DNA from 4 places in the Mucilaginibacter sp. A5337 genome. Region 1 is predicted to be linked to each of the others. Evidence: riboswitches for the same ligand, from Rfam matches in the RefSeq annotation. Region 1 holds a riboswitch; each other region holds the start of a gene.
The links. A riboswitch is a leader RNA that binds a small molecule or an ion and turns the genes downstream of it on or off. The one in region 1 is predicted to bind S-adenosylmethionine.

Region 1 (4,216 bases):
CAGGCATCGCCTATAAACCAGGTATTGGCCGGTAGTTAATGCACTTCCGTTTTATACAATTTTTGCCTGTTCAAGCCGCATAGCTTTGCTGATAATAAAAAAACAATAAAATGAAATCAGCAAAAACACCACAGGAAGTGCACGCAGTACTTGCGGCAGCTTTTAACACCAAAGATGTAAATGTAGTTATGAATGTGTATGATGCCAACGGCATTATTTTCCCAGAACCCGGAAAAGAAGTATCCGGAAGGGCCCAGTTTGAAGAAGCCGTTAAAAGCATCTGCGCGGTTCCGGGGGTAATGGAAATTAAAACCGTATACTGCCTGCAATCGGGCGATGTAGCCGTGGGCCGGTCGGAGTGGAGCGTTACAGACAATGGCAAAACGCAAGTGGCCGCAAAGGGTATCGAGTTGATGAAACAGCAACCTGATGGTAGCTGGAAAATTATCATCGATCATGCTTTCGGAGCCGAAGCTAATCTTGTAGCATGATTTTCTCCATCTTAAACAAAAAGAGGCTGTATCATAATGATCAGCTTCTTTTTGTTTTTAGATACTTAAGCGATATATAATTTCTGTTTAATTAACTTTATTAATAAAATGGGGGTTAACAGGGTTAACATAATTTAGTGTTAATTTTAACTTAAAATATTTATAATCAGATATTTAAGTGTTTTTTAGGCCGAAAATGTGTTAACCCCCCTTTTGTATAAATATTATCGGCTAAATTTCAATTTAAAGGTAACGCAACAGTATGGCATCAATTTGATTTATGATACAATCTTCCTTGTTTCGCCTTAATCTGTTCCGTTTTATACAATTTTTAGAATATCGCCCGGGCTAATTTTGAGCATAAAATAAAACAAGATCATGAAAAATAGATTTAATGAATTTTTAGCCCTGCATCATAAAACCGAACCTTTGCAGATTGGCAATGTATGGAACGCGCAAAGCGCGCAGATTTATGATAAGTTGAATTTTGAGGCAATTGGTACCTCAAGCGCGGCTGTTGCCAGCTCTTTAGGCTTTGCAGATGGCGAGGAGATGAGTTTTGAGGATTATCTTTTTATTATTAAACGGATAATAGCAACATCATCAGCGATGTTAACTGTCGATCTGGAGGGAGGTTATGGTGACACACCGGAGGCAATCTGCAATAACATCATAAAATTATATAATATCGGCGTTGTCGGTATCAATATAGAGGATTCGATAGTAAGGGATGGCCAGCGAAGTATTGTTGACGCAAATGAGTTAGCGATTAAACTTAAACAGATCACCGGGCTGCTGGCTAAGGCAGATGTACAGGTATTTATAAATGTGAGGGCCGATTCCTTCCTGCTCGGTTTACCTAATGCACTGGAAGATGCTTTAAGCCGGACTAAACTTTACCAGGATACAGGTGTGCATGGTTTGTTTTTCCCCTGTATTACTCAAATAACTGATATTGAAAAAATAACAGCCTTATCACGCCTCCCGGTTAGTGTAATGTGTATGCCCGGGCTTCCGGATTTTAAAGCCTTACAAAGTGCAGGTGTTAAAAGGATCAGTGCCGGTCCATTTTTAAACATGAACATCTACCAATCGCTGGAAAATTTAATTGAAAAAATAACCACCGAAAATAGCTTTGCGAGCCTGTTTAAATAAATGCGGGGTGTTTTTTTAACTGTAAGTTGTAAACAATGGAAAACTATACTACCCTGTTTTAAGTTATTGCAATGTAGATGTAATGATCTACAAATAAGTTTAGGTTAAAAGTCCCGGCGGCGAGCGTTAGGGACTTTTTATTTTTACGGAAGTAGTTTAAAAAGGTTTCAGCTGGTTTGATCAGTGAACAAACTTCTGTTGGTAAGCCTGCACAATTTGAAGGCTTAATTCATTTTATTGCAATAATTATATAAAGTCTATGGTTTTAGTAGAATTTATATATATTTGCATCATCAAATCGGTTCTTTGAATATTTTATTATCAAGAAAGACTGAGGGAAAGGCCCTGTGATGTCTTAGCAACCTGTAAGCCCACTGTTATAAAGGTGCTAATTCCTGTCTGCCCAAATAGGGGCGGAAAAGATAATGTAATAAGCTATTGCCTTGCATAGTTCAGGCTATAAGCACAATTCTTTTTCTCCTTTCACTTTTCCTGCTAAAAAATATTATTGAGTTGATATCACAATTTAATGTGTGTAGCAATGAAGATTAAACATTTACTTATTACCTGCCTGCTTTCAATAACAACACTTTTTGCTGCTGCGCAAACAAACGCAGCTGCCGACCCGAATACTGATCGCGGTTACATCGTGAAAACAGGCGATATCGCTCCGGCCGATTTTGAGCTTGTGCTTACCGATGGTACTAAAACCTCATTGAAGCAGCTACGTGGCAAAGTAGTTATCCTACAGTTTACTGCAAGCTGGTGCAGTGTTTGCCGCGAAGAAATGCCTCATCTTGAAAAAGAGATCTGGCAGGCTTATAAAGATAAAGGCCTCGTATTAATAGGCGTTGACCGTGACGAGCCGCTTGAAAAAGTGAAAGGTTTTCATCAGGTTATGAATATCAGCTATCCGCTGGCGCTTGATCCGGGGGCTGACATATTCGGGCGGTTTGCCAACAAAAAAAGCGGCGTTACCCGCAATGTGGTTATCGACCGCGATGGAAAGATCGTTTACCTTACCCGTTTATATGATAAACAGGAGTTTGCATCAATGCTAAAAGCCGTCGACGCATTGGTGAACGAAAAAACAGCATCTGTCAACTGAGAATACTGATAGCAACCTGTTTCTGCTATCAATCAAGAAAAATCTATCTGTACTTATTTAATACCCGTTTTTATGAAAACAAAAACTACTTCCTTACACAAGAAACATTTCTTTTCGGTAAGCCGGTCAACCTGCAAATTCTTCATCTCAAGTATGCAAGGCATGCGTTGTTGCTGTTAATTCTTTACAGCATGCATGGTGTGTTTAAGTGCAGGCTTGCTGCAGTTTGCCTTAGCTTAATAATTACCATCCCCTAATCAATTCTTTACGGTTACAAAAGATTCATAACGCGGGCAAATTATGCCTGCTAAGGCGATAGCCATGCTTTTTGTACCGTAAGGCGTCAAAAATTAATCTCAATTATTAATTATCATGTTAAAAATTTACAAACTATTACTGGCAATTATATTGCCTTTTATTCTCGTCCAAACGGTTGCGGGGCAATCCGTTAAAATAAGCGGAGTGGTAACCGCCAAGTCAGATGGGTTGCCGTTGCCAGGTGTCAGCGTATCTGTTAAGGGTAAAACTACGGGTGCACAAACTAATGTTGATGGTAAGTTTATCATCAATGCCAATGTTAACGATGTGCTCAGGGTTAGTTACATCGGCTTTACAACCCAGGAAATCCCTGTTACGCAAAATACATCTACCTTAAATGTGGTTTTGGTTGAAGCACCAAATTCGCTGAATGAGGTAGTGATAACGGCCCTCAATATCTCAAAGGATAAAAAATCGCTGGGCTACGCGGTGCAGGGTTTAAAATCGAAAGATATTTCTGAAGCTAAAGAAACCAACTTTGTAAATGCGCTGACTGGTAAAATTGCCGGTGTGCAGGTAACCAACAGCCAGGGCGATATGGGCTCATCCCGTATCATCATCCGTGGAGAAACGTCTATCTCACGGGAAAACCAACCTTTATTTGTAGTTGATGGGGTTATTGTTGATAACAGCCAGTTTTTGGGCACCAATGGTTCAAGGGATTTCTCCAATGCCATTTCAGATCTGAATTCTGAAGACATTGAATCGGTAAGCGTATTGAAAGGACCCAACGCGGCAGCGCTTTATGGTTCACGTGCGGCGGCGGGCGTTATCCTCATTCGTACTAAAACCGGCAAAGGCGCAAAAGGATTAGGTGTTACCATAAACTCTAATACCAGTTTTTCAAATGTGCAGGTGTTGCCCGATTATCAAAACCAATACGGTCAGGGCTCAAATGGTAAATTCAGCTATGTAGATGGTAAAGGTGGCGGCGTTAACGATGGTGTTGACGAAAGCTGGGGCCCTGCTTTGGATGGTTCGCTGATCCCGCAGTTTTATTCAAATGGCCAGGCTGTGCCTTTCGTGGCGCATCCCAATAACGTAAGAGACTTTTTTAAAACCGGCGTAACGCTTAATAACGGCATCGCGATAGCAAGCAGCAGCGATAAAAGCGATTTCAGGTTGTCATATAATAACCTGCACC
Region 2 (4,216 bases), on a different contig from region 1:
CTTGTTTATAATTATGAGCCCCTTGAATATTTTATCATTTATCCCAGCTAAATTACCTTCGTAATTATTGGTCAGTACCTTTTTATTAAGAATGTATTGGATCTTGGGGGCGTTTGCTGGTGTGGAAATTAGCCTGGTGTAATCAGCAGATTTCGATTTAAAATAGTTTTGAAACCGGTGAATATCAAATTTTTTAGTTTCTATATAAATTAGTCCATATTTCGCTTCGCGGCCATATTTTATTATTGCGTTTGCACCCCTGTAAACAGAAACCGTGGCTACATCATTACTATTTAACTTGTTTAGGCCTTCCCCGGTTACGCGCACACTGTCAATAAAATATACAGGTTCGTTGTTTTCAGTCTCACCTGTAACATACTGTTGAGTATCTTCCTTTACTGCCCCGTGACAAGACAATATTAAATCAGCTGCTTCCACAGGCTTATCCATATAATACGCTTCATCTATCGGGAATACTGATTTTTTGGCCGAATCTATCTTAACATAAAAAGAAATAGTGTCGTTAGAGAAATTCCAATAATCAGAACAGCCTCTCGTGTACCATTGCTCCTTAAATGCAGGATATAGTTTAAACAAGTCCTTAAGTAATAACTTACTAAGATCAATTTCCTTTCCGTCAGGTAGTTTTCCAGCAAATGCTTTAGTCAGCCTGATTTTGCTGATAAGGTCATTTTTTTGATCTTGCTGGAATATCATTCCAGGATATTTTGACGTTGAATATCCGCTACCTGCGATATATCTCGGATCATTTCCGACACAAACGGCGTTCAAATCCATTTCTTCAAGCACCGTGTCTTTCAAGTCCGAATCTGACTTTTTTAAATCAGCAATTGTAGTTTGACACAAACAGATATTATTTACAATTACTTTTTTCGAAAGAGTAGAATTATCTATTTGCGCAAAACCCTCTGTATAAAAAATAGATAAAAACAGAACGATTATAAATGATTTTCGAAGCATAGTTTCCTGCATAAGGGATAGGCATAAAAAATATCTGCTAAGGTATAAAGTTTTCATTTGTATTAATAAATGCAGCTTTCGAAAATAAAATTTGGTGCATTATCCCATAATCCCTTATATTCGCAACATTATTTGGTAGCAATACCAAGGTCGATCAATACTCCGCACGTAGTTCGGGTTTTGATTTATAAAGAAGCGGCGAGAGATCAGGCTCAATGACCCGCTGGCAACCCTTCAATGTTGAAGAAGGTGCCAATTCCTGTCCCGGCAAATAACACCGGGGAATATAAATTTATAACCATGAAAAGTTTAATTAAATTTACGCAACGCAACACTTTTTACACCGCAAACGGTAACGTACAATATATTGGCTCCCCTATTGGCTGTATTTGTATGTGTTGCTGCTGTTGATGCTTAACACGCTCTTTTTCATCTCTCTGAAAAACGCGTGTGTGGTTAACCGGTTATCTTAACCGGCATACTAAATCCATCTTAACATTAAAAATCTAAATTAAACACATTTAAAAATTTACAACTATGTCTGCCTTAAAATTCGAAACCTTACAATTACATGCCGGTCAGGAAGTTGATCCAACAACAGGTTCACGCGCAGTGCCCATTTACCAAACCACTTCTTACGTATTTAACAGTGCCGAGCATGGCGCAAACTTATTTGCATTAAAGGAGTTTGGTAACATCTATACCCGCATCATGAACCCTACAACCGATGTGTTTGAGAAACGCATCGCGGCTTTAGAGGGCGGTGTGGCTGCGCTGGCTACAGGATCAGGCCAGGCCTCGCAATTCCTTGCCCTGAATAATATATTGCAGGTGGGTGATAACTTTGTTACCTCCCCTTTCCTGTACGGCGGTACTTATAACCAGTTTAAAGTAGCATTTAAACGTTTGGGTATTGATGTGCGTTTTGCTAAAGACGATACAGCAGCTAATATCGAGGCGCTTATTGACGATAAAACAAAAGCTATTTTCCTGGAAACCATCGGCAACCCGGGTTTTACCATTGCTGATTTTGAAAAGGTTAGCGAAGTTGCCAAAAAACATGATCTGCCGCTGATTGTTGATAATACTTTTGGTGCGGGTGGTTACCTCTTCCGCCCTATTGAGCATGGTGCCAACGTGGTTGTTGAGTCAACCACTAAATGGATTGGCGGGCATGGTACAAGTATTGGCGGCGTTATTATTGATGCCGGCAATTACAATTGGGGCAATGGCAAATTCCCTCAATTTACCGAACCGTCTGAAGGTTATCATGGCCTGATCTTTAACGATGTTTTTGGCATCGGTGGGCCGTTTGGTAATATCCAGTTTATTATTCGTGCACGTGTTGAGGGCTTGAGGGATTTCGGCCCGTCACAAGCTCCATTTAATTCATGGTTGAATATACAGGGACTGGAAACACTTTCATTACGTGTACAGCGCCATGTTGACAATGCCCTGCAATTAGCTAAATGGTTGGAGCAGCACCCGCAGGTGGCAAGCGTAAATTATCCGGGACTGGAATCATCGCCATACCATGACCTGGCTAAAAAATATTTAAAGAACGGTTTTGGCGGTGTATTGTCGTTCGAGATCAAGGGTAATAAAGAGCAGGCCAGCCGGTTGATCAATAACCTTAAACTGGTAAGTCATTTGGCCAATGTTGGCGATGCAAAAACACTCATCATCCAACCATCGGCAACCACGCATCAGCAATTATCTGACGAAGAACAATTAGCTGCCGGTGTTACACCTGCTTCATTACGTGTGGCTGTTGGTATTGAACATATTGATGATATTAAAGCCGATTTTGAACAGGCTTTTGCAAAAATTAAGCAAAGCGAGGGTGAGTTAGTTTAACAATGTATAGTTTTTTTAAGTGATATAGTAAACGTTATTGCAGGTTGCAGCCGGAAATACCGGTTGCACCTGAAATAACAAATAACAGAATGAACGCAGAGATATTTAAATACACTGATACTTTTGAATTTGAATCGGGCCGCACAATTGAAGGTTTAGAGATAGGCTTTCATACTTATGGCCGGTTAAATAAAGAAAAAAATAACGTTGTTTGGGTTTGCCATGCGCTTACTGCTAATAGCGACGTGTTTGACTGGTGGAAAGGGCTTATTGGTGAGGGTTATTTTTTTAACCCGGAAGAGCACTTTATAGTTTGCGCCAATATTTTGGGTTCTCCTTATGGTACTACAAGTCCGCTGAGCATTAACCCGGTTACCGGCCAGCCTTATTATCTTTCCTATCCCCAGTTTACTACACGGGATATGGTTAAAGCGCACCAGTTGCTTGCCCAGCATTTGAACATCAATAATATCAGTGTATTGATTGGTGGTTCATTGGGTGGTCAGCAGGCTATGGAATGGGCTATTATTGAGCCGGAGCGGATTAAAAACCTTATCCTGATAGCAACCAATGCCAAGCACTCGCCTTGGGGCATAGCTTTTAACGAGTCGCAACGTTTAGCCATTAGTGCCGACCGTACTTTTTATGGCAATACACCGGAAGGCGGCCAAAAAGGCTTAAAAGCAGCCCGCAGTATCGCGCTGCTAAGTTATCGTACTTATAAAACCTACGGCATTACCCAACAGGAAGAAAGTGATGACGTTAAGGACGGATTCCGCTCATCATCATACCAAAATTATCAGGGCGAGAAATTGGTAAACCGTTATAATGCCTATAGCTATTGGTATTTAACAAAAGTGATGGACTCGCACAATGTAGGCCGCGGCCGTAACGGGGTTGATAAAGCATTAAGCCTGATTAAGGCAAAAACATTGGTTATCGGGATCTCATCTGATGTGTTATTCCCTATTGAAGAGCAGCAATATCTGTTCAGACATATCCCTAAAGCAGCCTTTGCCGAACTGGATTCGTTTTATGGGCACGACGGATTTTTAATTGAAACAGAAGCATTAACAAACATATTTACATCGTTTTTTAAAACGGATGTAAAAGGAAAAATTATAGAACTGCAACGTACAGCGTAATGAGTAAAAAGTTAAATATCGGCCTCTTCGGATTTGGAGTTGTAGGCCAGGGCCTATATGATATCATCAAAACAAAGCATTTAAATATCGAGATAGTAAAGTTTGCTATTAAGGATCCAAATAAAAAACGTTCTTTACCGGCGCATTTATTTACTACCGACAAAGAAGAATTGCTTAACAACCCCGAGATCAATACCATTGTTGAACTCATCAATGATACTGAAGCTGCTTTT
Region 3 (4,216 bases), on a different contig from region 1:
AGGTAGGCCACCGCCTTTTTCATTACTCGGGCCGATTTTACAACCTGTGGCAAAAACATCTTGCCTGCACCAAACAGGTCGCCTACTACATTCATGCCATCCATCAGCGGACCTTCAATTACTTCAAGGGGCCTTGCATAGGCCTGGCGCGCTTCTTCCACATCATCGTCAAGATATTCAACAATACCTTTTACCAGGGAGTGGGAGAGGCGCTCCTGAACGGTGCCTTTGCGCCATTCCTCGTCGCGTACTACCTCTTTGCCTTTGCTTTTGATGGTATCTGCAAATTCAACCAGGCGCTCGGTAGCATCCGGACGGCGGTTAAGGAGTACATCTTCTACCAGTTCCAGCAGATTTTTTGGGATCTCCTCGTAAACTTCCAGCATCCCAGCGTTTACGATCCCCATATCCATACCCGCTTTAATAGCGTGGTAAAGGAATGCCGAGTGCATAGCCTCGCGCACGGTATTATTACCCCTGAACGAGAAGGAGATATTACTTACGCCGCCGCTCACTTTGGCGTGCGGCAGGTTTTGTTTGATCCAGCGGGTGGCTTCAATAAAATCAACCGCATAATTGTTATGTTCTTCCAAGCCGGTGGCCACGGTAAGGATATTAGGGTCAAAAATGATATCCTGTGGTGGGAATCCAACTTCGTTCACCAAAATATCGTATGATCGTTTACAGATCTCGATCCGGCGTTCGTATGAATCGGCCTGGCCTGTTTCGTCAAAGGCCATTACTACGGTAGCGGCACCATAGCTTAAAATTTTGCGGGCATGCTCTTTAAATTTATCCTCGCCCTCTTTCAGGGAGATGGAATTTACGATGCCCTTGCCTTGCACACATTTCAAACCAGCCTCAATCACTGTCCATTTAGACGAGTCGATCATGATAGGGAGCTTGGCAATATCAGGCTCAGAAGCAACAAGGTTCAGGAACTTGGTCATTACCGCTTCAGAGTCGATCATGCCCTCGTCCATGTTGATATCGATAACCTGGGCGCCGCCTTCAACCTGTTGTAAGGCAACAGACAGGGCAGCCTCATAATCCTCGGCCAAAATCAGTTTAGAAAACTTAGGCGAACCGGTAATGTTGGTACGCTCGCCCACGTTCACGAAAATACTTTCGGGTTTTATGGTAACCGACTCTAAACCACTCAGGCGCATATCCGGCTCAATTTGTGGGATAGGGCGTGGCGGAAACGCGGCAGCTTTGTTGGCAATACATTTAATGTGTTCGGGTGTAGTGCCACAGCATCCACCTACAATATTTACCAGCCCGGCTTTGATGAAATCATCAACCTGGTGAGCAGTTTCGTGCGGTGTTTCGTCGTACTGGCCAAACTCGTTTGGTAAACCAGCGTTTGGATAAGCAGAGATATATACACCTGCTTTTTCAGAAAGCTCGGCAAGGTGCGGACGCATTTCCCTTGCACCTAAAGCGCAGTTTAAACCTACCGAAAGCAGGTTGGCATGGCTTATCGAGTTCCAGAATGCCTCAACCGTTTGCCCTGAAAGCGTACGGCCCGAGGCATCGGTAATGGTACCCGAAATCATGATGCCGCCCGAATCGCTGAAAGCAGGATAATCTTTACCTGCTGCTTTACATTCCTGTTCGTAACGTTTTATAGCGAAAAGGGCAGCTTTGGCATTAAGGGTATCAAATATGGTTTCAACCAATAACAGGTGCGAACCACCGTCAACCAAACCACGTACCTGGTCATAGTAAGCCTCGGCCAGGTCATCAAACGTAACGGCGCGGTATCCGGGGTCGTTAACATCCGGAGATAATGAAGCAGTACGGTTTGTAGGCCCGATAGCACCGGCAACAAAACGGGGCTTATCAGGATTGCGCCGGGTATATTCGTCGGCTACCTCGCGGGCGATGCGTGCGCCTTCGTAGCTTAATTCGTAGGCCAGTTCTTCCAGGTGATAATCGGCAAGTGAAATCACCTGAGTACTGAAAGTATTAGTTTCAATGATGTCTGCCCCTGCCTCAAGATATTCGGCATGGATGGCCTTGATAATATCTGGACGCGTAATATTGAGCAGGTCATTATTGCCCTGCAGGTCGCTATGATGATCGCGAAAACGCTCGCCACGAAAATCCTTCTCCGTGAGCTGGTACCTTTGAATCATGGTACCCATTGCTCCGTCAATCACCAGGATGCGTTTCTGTAATTCTTTTCTAATGTCCATTGTTTGAGATGTGAGATATGAGACGTGAGATGTGAGACCGGGCGAAAAGCCGGGAAGACTCAATACTTTTATCTCATATATCCGATAAAAAGATACTAAACAGGCAATTGGAAAAAGCTGAGGCTATCTCAAATCTCACGTCTAATATCTCAAATCTAAATACAGCTTATCTCGAAAAGTCGGGTGTTGATATGACTTTCGCTTATCTGTCCGGGCGCATAATTGCTGCCTGGTAGAATGTAGCACCTTGTGAAGCACAGGTTGCTAAGACATCGCAGGGTCTAATCCCTCCGTCTTTCTCCATAAGCACCGCAAAGTTGCGCAATAAAGTTGTCATTTGCAAGTGTATAACACAGCCCTAATCTCATCGTTAAGCCACATTGTTAAACAAAAAAAGCTGCCTTTTGCGGAGGCAGCTTTTTTGATTGAGTTTCTTTGTTGAAATTATCTTCTTCTGCCGAATAAACGGAGGATCATGAAAAACAGGTTGATCAGGGTGATGTACAGCGTTAACGCACCCATCAGAGCAAGTTTTTTCGAACTGGCATCGCCATATTCAATGCCTGCACCAATGCGTTTAAGCATTTGCATATAGTAGGCAGTTAAACCAGTAAATACAGCTATACCTATGTAGCTGATAATGTAGCTCATTTGTTCGCTGTGCATAAAGAAATTAGCCAATGAAGCTACAAATATACCGATGAACAGAATGTACATGATTGAGCCAAACTTGGTTAAATCCATTTGGGTAGTATAACCTGCTACGGCCATGATACCGAAAGTTACCGATGCGGTAATGAAAACACCTAATATTGATGCAGATGTATAGATCAAAAATATCAGGCTTAAGCTGATACCGATGAGGGTTGCATAAGCCACAAAAAGCAATACCAGTACCGGGTAAGAGATACGGTTATAGCCAAATTGCATTACTAATGAAAATGCCAAAGGCGAAAATAAGGCGAAATAGCCAAAGCCTGTAAGACCACCGGTTGGGGCAACAATCAGGCTGATAAGTCCCATGTTTAAAACCAAAAATACTGTTATTGCCGAAACGCCAAGCGCCACGAACATCCAGCTAAATACGCCGGCCATAAACCTGCGTGAAGAAACTTCTGATTGATCTCTAACTTCGATAACATTATCGTAGTTGTATTTAGATTCTTTAAATTCCATTTTGTGTTAAAAATTATAGTACGAATTTATGAATAAAAAGTGAATGTAGAGTGAAGAAAGGGGAGGAAAGAAGCAAGACTGCAAGAGTCAAGAATCAGGAAGGAGGAAAGAGTCTGGAATGTTAGAGTCGAGGATCAAGAAAGTTTTCTTAACCGCCTTGCCTTTTGGCTCCTGAACCCTTGATTCTATTTTTTCTTGACTCTTGATTTCTTGTCTTAATTCAACCTTCTCATCAACTGCTCTTCTACCTTTTTGAAAACCTGTACAGGTTTCAACGCTCGCCAGCCAAGGTTATCCAGCTCGCCGCCGAAGTTGATGTAATAGTCGATGTTGTTGCTTTTAAACTCCTCTATTACATGCTCGCGGAAGTTGATACCGGCTATCCAGCCATCTTCTACATCCTGGAACCACTCTTCGTAATAACAGTCATCGCTTGAGTGAAAGTTGAGTACATTTTCACCTATCAGGATAAAATGGCTGATGCCATTATCTATCATCAAATCGAGCAGTTCACGCTTTAGCAGCATGATGTCGTTATTGATGGCATCGTTCCATTCGCCTATAAGCTCAATAATGGTATAGCCTTTATCATAATCGGCAAAAAGCACTTTAAGATAAAGCGTATTGGAGCCGAACGAGTCCCATTGCGGGTGCAGCAGGTAATTGTATACCTGCTTGTCAAATTCAAACTCGCTGTATTCTGTAGCATAAAAAGGCGAAAACTCATCTTCAGATGCTACGTAGTCATCTCTCCAGCGGTAATATGGTTCAATATCGTGCATTGTGTTAATTCCAAATTTGTCTGAACCCGAATTTTTGAATTGAGGGATTTATCGAAT
Region 4 (4,216 bases), on a different contig from region 1:
CTCGCCCCAGCTTTTGGCCACCAGGTTAATGGCTTCGGTAGCCCCACGCACAAAAATGATCTCGTTGATGGAACGCGCATTCAAAAAGGTTTGCACTTTTTTGCGCGCACCTTCATAGGCATCCGTCGCCCGTGCAGCTAATTCATGCGCGGCACGGTGAATGTTCGAGTTTTCGTGCTCGTAAAAGTAGCTGATACGGTCAATTACCTGTTTAGGCTTTTGGGTAGTGGCGGCATTGTCCAGCCATACCAACTGTTTGCCGTTCACCTGTTCCTGCAATATCGGGAAATCGCGCCGTACGATGTTTACATCAAACGGTGGGCTGACGATACCACTGATACCAACCTGTTTAGTTTTTTCCCTGTCAGATTTTACCGCAGGCAAGCCATGTTTATCCGACAAAAAGTAAAAAGGGACCTCGGTAGCTGCAGGCGCTCCGGTAAACGGCAAGGCGTTTGAAGGGCCGGAGGTACTGATATCACTCAGTATCCTGTTCAAATCAAGATCAAAAGGCTGATCATGCTGATACGGCAGGTGAAGCAGGTTTTCGGGAGCGGTTGAAAGTTGCTCAACCTTGAAATTTTGCTTTAGATCAACATCTGGTATCAGATCGGTTTTCACCAGATAGGAGTCATAACCAAAGCCGGGCTTGGCAGGCAATTGCCCACCGAAAGCATTAACCGGGCTGTGCTGAACAGGTTCCGAAGCATTAGTATGCGCGTTTAAATTAGGATCAGCAAAACTGGTTTGCGGATCTTTAAGATTGATCGCGTTATTCTGGTTAATGGCCGATGGCGATACGCCACCACCTCCAATAGTACTTGAAGGCGGTGCAGCGGCAGGCGCACTTACCTGCTGCTGCACCGCATTAAATAAGGTTGCATCAGCCACATTACCCGCCAACGGAATTGACCCGGGGGCCTGCTGATGGGGTAATTGATTGACGATACCTCCCGGTCCGGCTTTAAAAAACTGGTTGGCCAGTTGTTCAAGCGCCTGCAGATCGGGTAGGTTGTCCGGATTAATATTTGTACTCATGGTAGTTACTTAAATCAACATCCTCTAAAACAGCTATAGCATCATCAACCAATACAGCTAAGGAGCAATAAAGCGATACCAGGTATGAGGCAATGGCTTTATTATTAATGCCCATAAACCGCACTGATAAACCTGGTGATTGCTCGCCCGGTAAGCCCGGCTGGAATAGGCCAACCACGCCCTGACGGCTCTCGCCGGTGCGTAAAAGGATAATTTTAGATTTGTTGTTAACGATAGGTAATTTATCAGAAGGGATAAGCGGAATACCTCTCCAGGTAATAAACTGCGAACCAAATAAGGAAACGGTTGGCGGCGGTACACCACGGCGGGTACATTCACGACCGAAAGCAGCTATAGCCAAAGGGTGCAGCAAGAAAAACCCTGGCTCTTTCCAAACTTTGGTGATCAGCTCGTCCAAATCATCAGGGGTAGGAGGGCCAAGCCTTGTTTTTATTTTTTGAGATGGTGCTACGCTGCTCAGCAAACCATATTCGGTATTGTTGATCAGCTCGCTTTCCTGGCGTTCCTTAACGATCTCGATGGTAAGGCGCAGCTGCTCGCTGATCTGGTTGTAAGGTTTGCTGTACAGATCAGATACGCGGGTGTGTACATCTAATACTGTATTTACAGCGCTCAGGTTGTACTCGCGTGGATTTTCTTCGTAATCAACATAAGTTGACGGCAGTTCGCGCTCATCTCGGTTTGAGCAATCAACCTCCACATTATTGGCATCAACAACCTTATTTAAGCGGTAAACACCCGATTCAACAGGGATCCAGTTTAATAAATGAGTTAACCAACGCGGGGTAATGGTTGATAATTGCGGAACGGTACGGGTGGCTACGGCCAACTGCCTGGCTGCTACATCGCCAAGGGCTGTTTGTTTTGGTTTTTGATCGGGCATTTTTAGATAAATGAATAAGTATTTAAGCTGATTTGGTGGTGCTTTGTCAATGTTTAACACCTGCGTTGCAATGATAAAAAATAAATTATATAAAATCTATAGGATTTATAGATTTTATCGTATGTTTGCATCATCAGTTCTTTAACACTTATCCAGAAAAGACGGAGGGAAAGGCCCCATGAAGTCTTGGCAACCTGTACAACCAATATGTAAAAGGTGCTAATTCCTGCTCCTGTAAAGGAGAAAGATAAGATGCTACAGGTTTTACCAATATCTCCACAGCTCTTTTCCAGGTAAGTTTTATTGAAAATGAAAAACAAGAAAAGAGATGAAAACCTGCTTATACACTAAAATTTTAAAAAACTTGATCAATACCTGCTCTATAGATAATTGTTGTTGCTGATCGTTTACCTGTTAGGCTATCAACAAAAACAACATCTATCTATAACAAATGAAAAAAATCATACTTACAGCTTTAACCTCCATTATCGGCACGGTTGCTTACCCGCAGATCCTGGCACCGGTAAAATGGTCGTACGCGGCAAAGAAGGTCAATAAGGAGCAGGCTATTGTTTTTATAAAAGCAACTATTGATAAAGGCTGGCACATTTACTCGCAAAACGTAGCTGATGGCGGGCCTGTAAAAACCTCGTTCAGATTTGATAAAAGTGATGATTATATATTGAACGGCAATACATCAGAACCTAAGTCGGTTAGCAAGTACGAAAAGGCATTCAGTATGAATGTGCAGTATTTTGAGCAGTCGGTTATCTTTCAGCAAAAGGTAAAGCTTAAAAACGGGCAGGCGTCTGTTAACGGTACCCTAAATTATATGGTATGCAGTAACCAACAATGTTTGCCGCCCGAGGATGTGGAATTTAGCATCCCGGTTAAATAAAAACATTAACATAGTTTAACAGTTCATTAGCCACCAAATTGATCTGTTAAGTGTTTGCGGCCGGGTACAAACCTTGGGCATGCAACAAAAACAAATACCATGAAACCGAAATTGAGTTCTATCACTAAAGCCCGCGTACAGAATGGTGGCATCCTTTTCTGTAGTTACCATTGTTTTTAATTCGCGCAGTTTATACCGGAAATTGATCCTGAATAAGATCAACATCCTGGCTGTACTAAGTGCGTTGCTTTGCTATGGTGGTAAAACAGGCGTGTGCTGTACAGACCAGGATGTTAATCCTTTACAAGATAAGAAATTAATAAAAGTATAAATAATTAAAAATATTCTACTAAATCTATAGATTTTATTGCATTTATCATATTTATTGCTATCTTTACAGCATTCTAATTAACCCCACCATTAATTAGTTGATTTATAAAGAATAAGGGAGAGGAAGTCTCGATGATCTTATAGCAACTTTTCAGCAATGAAATAAGTGCTAAACTTTTTCCGATAGCGATTTTGCTGCCGGAATATAAATTAACTAAAAACCATGAACACATTAAAGTATCCGTATCTACACCTGCAGTCTGTCGTTATTAAGCGATGTTGCTGTTTGGTTCAGTACGCCTTTTGGTTTTAAACAAAAACCAGTCCCCTGAAATTTACTGCTCTTTTTTATTGGCATTAACCGGGCCGGGGGGATTCTTTGTGTCAAATTTTTAGCCGTGGAGCTTAATTAACAACAATTAAAACTTATAAAAATGAAAATCACAAACTACTTCTCTAAAGCTAAATTGCTTTCTGTTAGTTTTTTACTGGGAGGTGTTGCTGTAGCCTCAGCGCACGACGGCCCTAAACCAAAGTTTATTAAAGAAGGTAAATGGCGCGGCGAGTTCACGGTAAGCGAATCTAAAGTACCATTCAATTTTGAACTGAAAGGTAAAGATGCAGAGCATGCCACATTTACCCTCATTAATGGTTCACGCCGTGACGATTTCCATGTAAAATCGATCGGGCAAGATTCGGTGTATATTAAAATGAATACCTATGATGCAGCGTTGGTTGCAAAAGTGGAAGACGATGGTTCGTTAACGGGTGAATATCGCAGTCTGGTCCCCGGTTTCAGAGGCAATTCGTTACCCTTTACTGCTGAATATGGCAAAACCTACCGTTTTGTTGAACCGGGTAAAGATGTTGCCCCAACAGCCGACCTGAGCGGTAAATGGGAAATTAAAACCTACAGTAAAGAGGCCGTCCCTGCATCTATCGCCCTGCTAAAACAAAAAGGCAATAAACTTACCGGCGTGGTAATGACTGTAGTAGGTGATACCCGCGAACTGGAAGGCACCGTGCAAGGCGACGAATTTGCGTTA

Region 2: it holds a riboswitch for S-adenosylmethionine, as region 1 does, so the genes downstream of both, AC59JO_RS07645 (O-acetylhomoserine aminocarboxypropyltransferase/cysteine synthase family protein) here and AC59JO_RS02460 (TlpA disulfide reductase family protein) in region 1, are expected to answer to the same signal.
Region 3: it holds a riboswitch for S-adenosylmethionine, as region 1 does, so the genes downstream of both, metH (methionine synthase) here and AC59JO_RS02460 (TlpA disulfide reductase family protein) in region 1, are expected to answer to the same signal.
Region 4: it holds a riboswitch for S-adenosylmethionine, as region 1 does, so the genes downstream of both, AC59JO_RS20190 (protein-disulfide reductase DsbD domain-containing protein) here and AC59JO_RS02460 (TlpA disulfide reductase family protein) in region 1, are expected to answer to the same signal.

Annotation. Positions count from the first base shown of each region.
Region 1 is NZ_JCAWEC010000001.1:568,338-572,553, reverse strand. It holds gene AC59JO_RS02475 (DUF6597 domain-containing transcriptional factor) at 1-39, shown strand, start outside; gene AC59JO_RS02470 (YybH family protein) at 111-491, shown strand; gene AC59JO_RS02465 (isocitrate lyase/PEP mutase family protein) at 870-1,646, shown strand; SAM riboswitch class I at 1,962-2,075, shown strand; gene AC59JO_RS02460 (TlpA disulfide reductase family protein) at 2,188-2,754, shown strand; gene AC59JO_RS02455 (SusC/RagA family TonB-linked outer membrane protein) at 3,127-4,216, shown strand, end outside.
Region 2 is NZ_JCAWEC010000002.1:670,910-675,125, reverse strand. It holds gene AC59JO_RS07650 (hypothetical protein) at 1-1,038, opposite strand, end outside; SAM riboswitch class I at 1,164-1,274, shown strand; gene AC59JO_RS07645 (O-acetylhomoserine aminocarboxypropyltransferase/cysteine synthase family protein) at 1,519-2,838, shown strand; gene AC59JO_RS07640 (homoserine O-acetyltransferase family protein) at 2,928-3,983, shown strand; gene AC59JO_RS07635 (homoserine dehydrogenase) at 3,983-4,216, shown strand, end outside.
Region 3 is NZ_JCAWEC010000006.1:185,489-189,704, reverse strand. It holds gene metH (methionine synthase) at 1-2,201, opposite strand, end outside; SAM riboswitch class I at 2,401-2,510, opposite strand; gene AC59JO_RS21105 (Bax inhibitor-1/YccA family protein) at 2,646-3,377, opposite strand; gene AC59JO_RS21100 (hypothetical protein) at 3,593-4,159, opposite strand.
Region 4 is NZ_JCAWEC010000005.1:713,661-717,876, forward strand. It holds gene AC59JO_RS20180 (family 2A encapsulin nanocompartment cargo protein cysteine desulfurase) at 1-1,038, opposite strand, end outside; gene AC59JO_RS20185 (family 2A encapsulin nanocompartment shell protein) at 1,022-1,942, opposite strand; SAM riboswitch class I at 2,088-2,196, shown strand; gene AC59JO_RS20190 (protein-disulfide reductase DsbD domain-containing protein) at 2,394-2,840, shown strand; gene AC59JO_RS20195 (hypothetical protein) at 2,983-3,171, shown strand; SAM riboswitch class I at 3,271-3,382, shown strand; gene AC59JO_RS20200 (peroxiredoxin family protein) at 3,605-4,216, shown strand, end outside.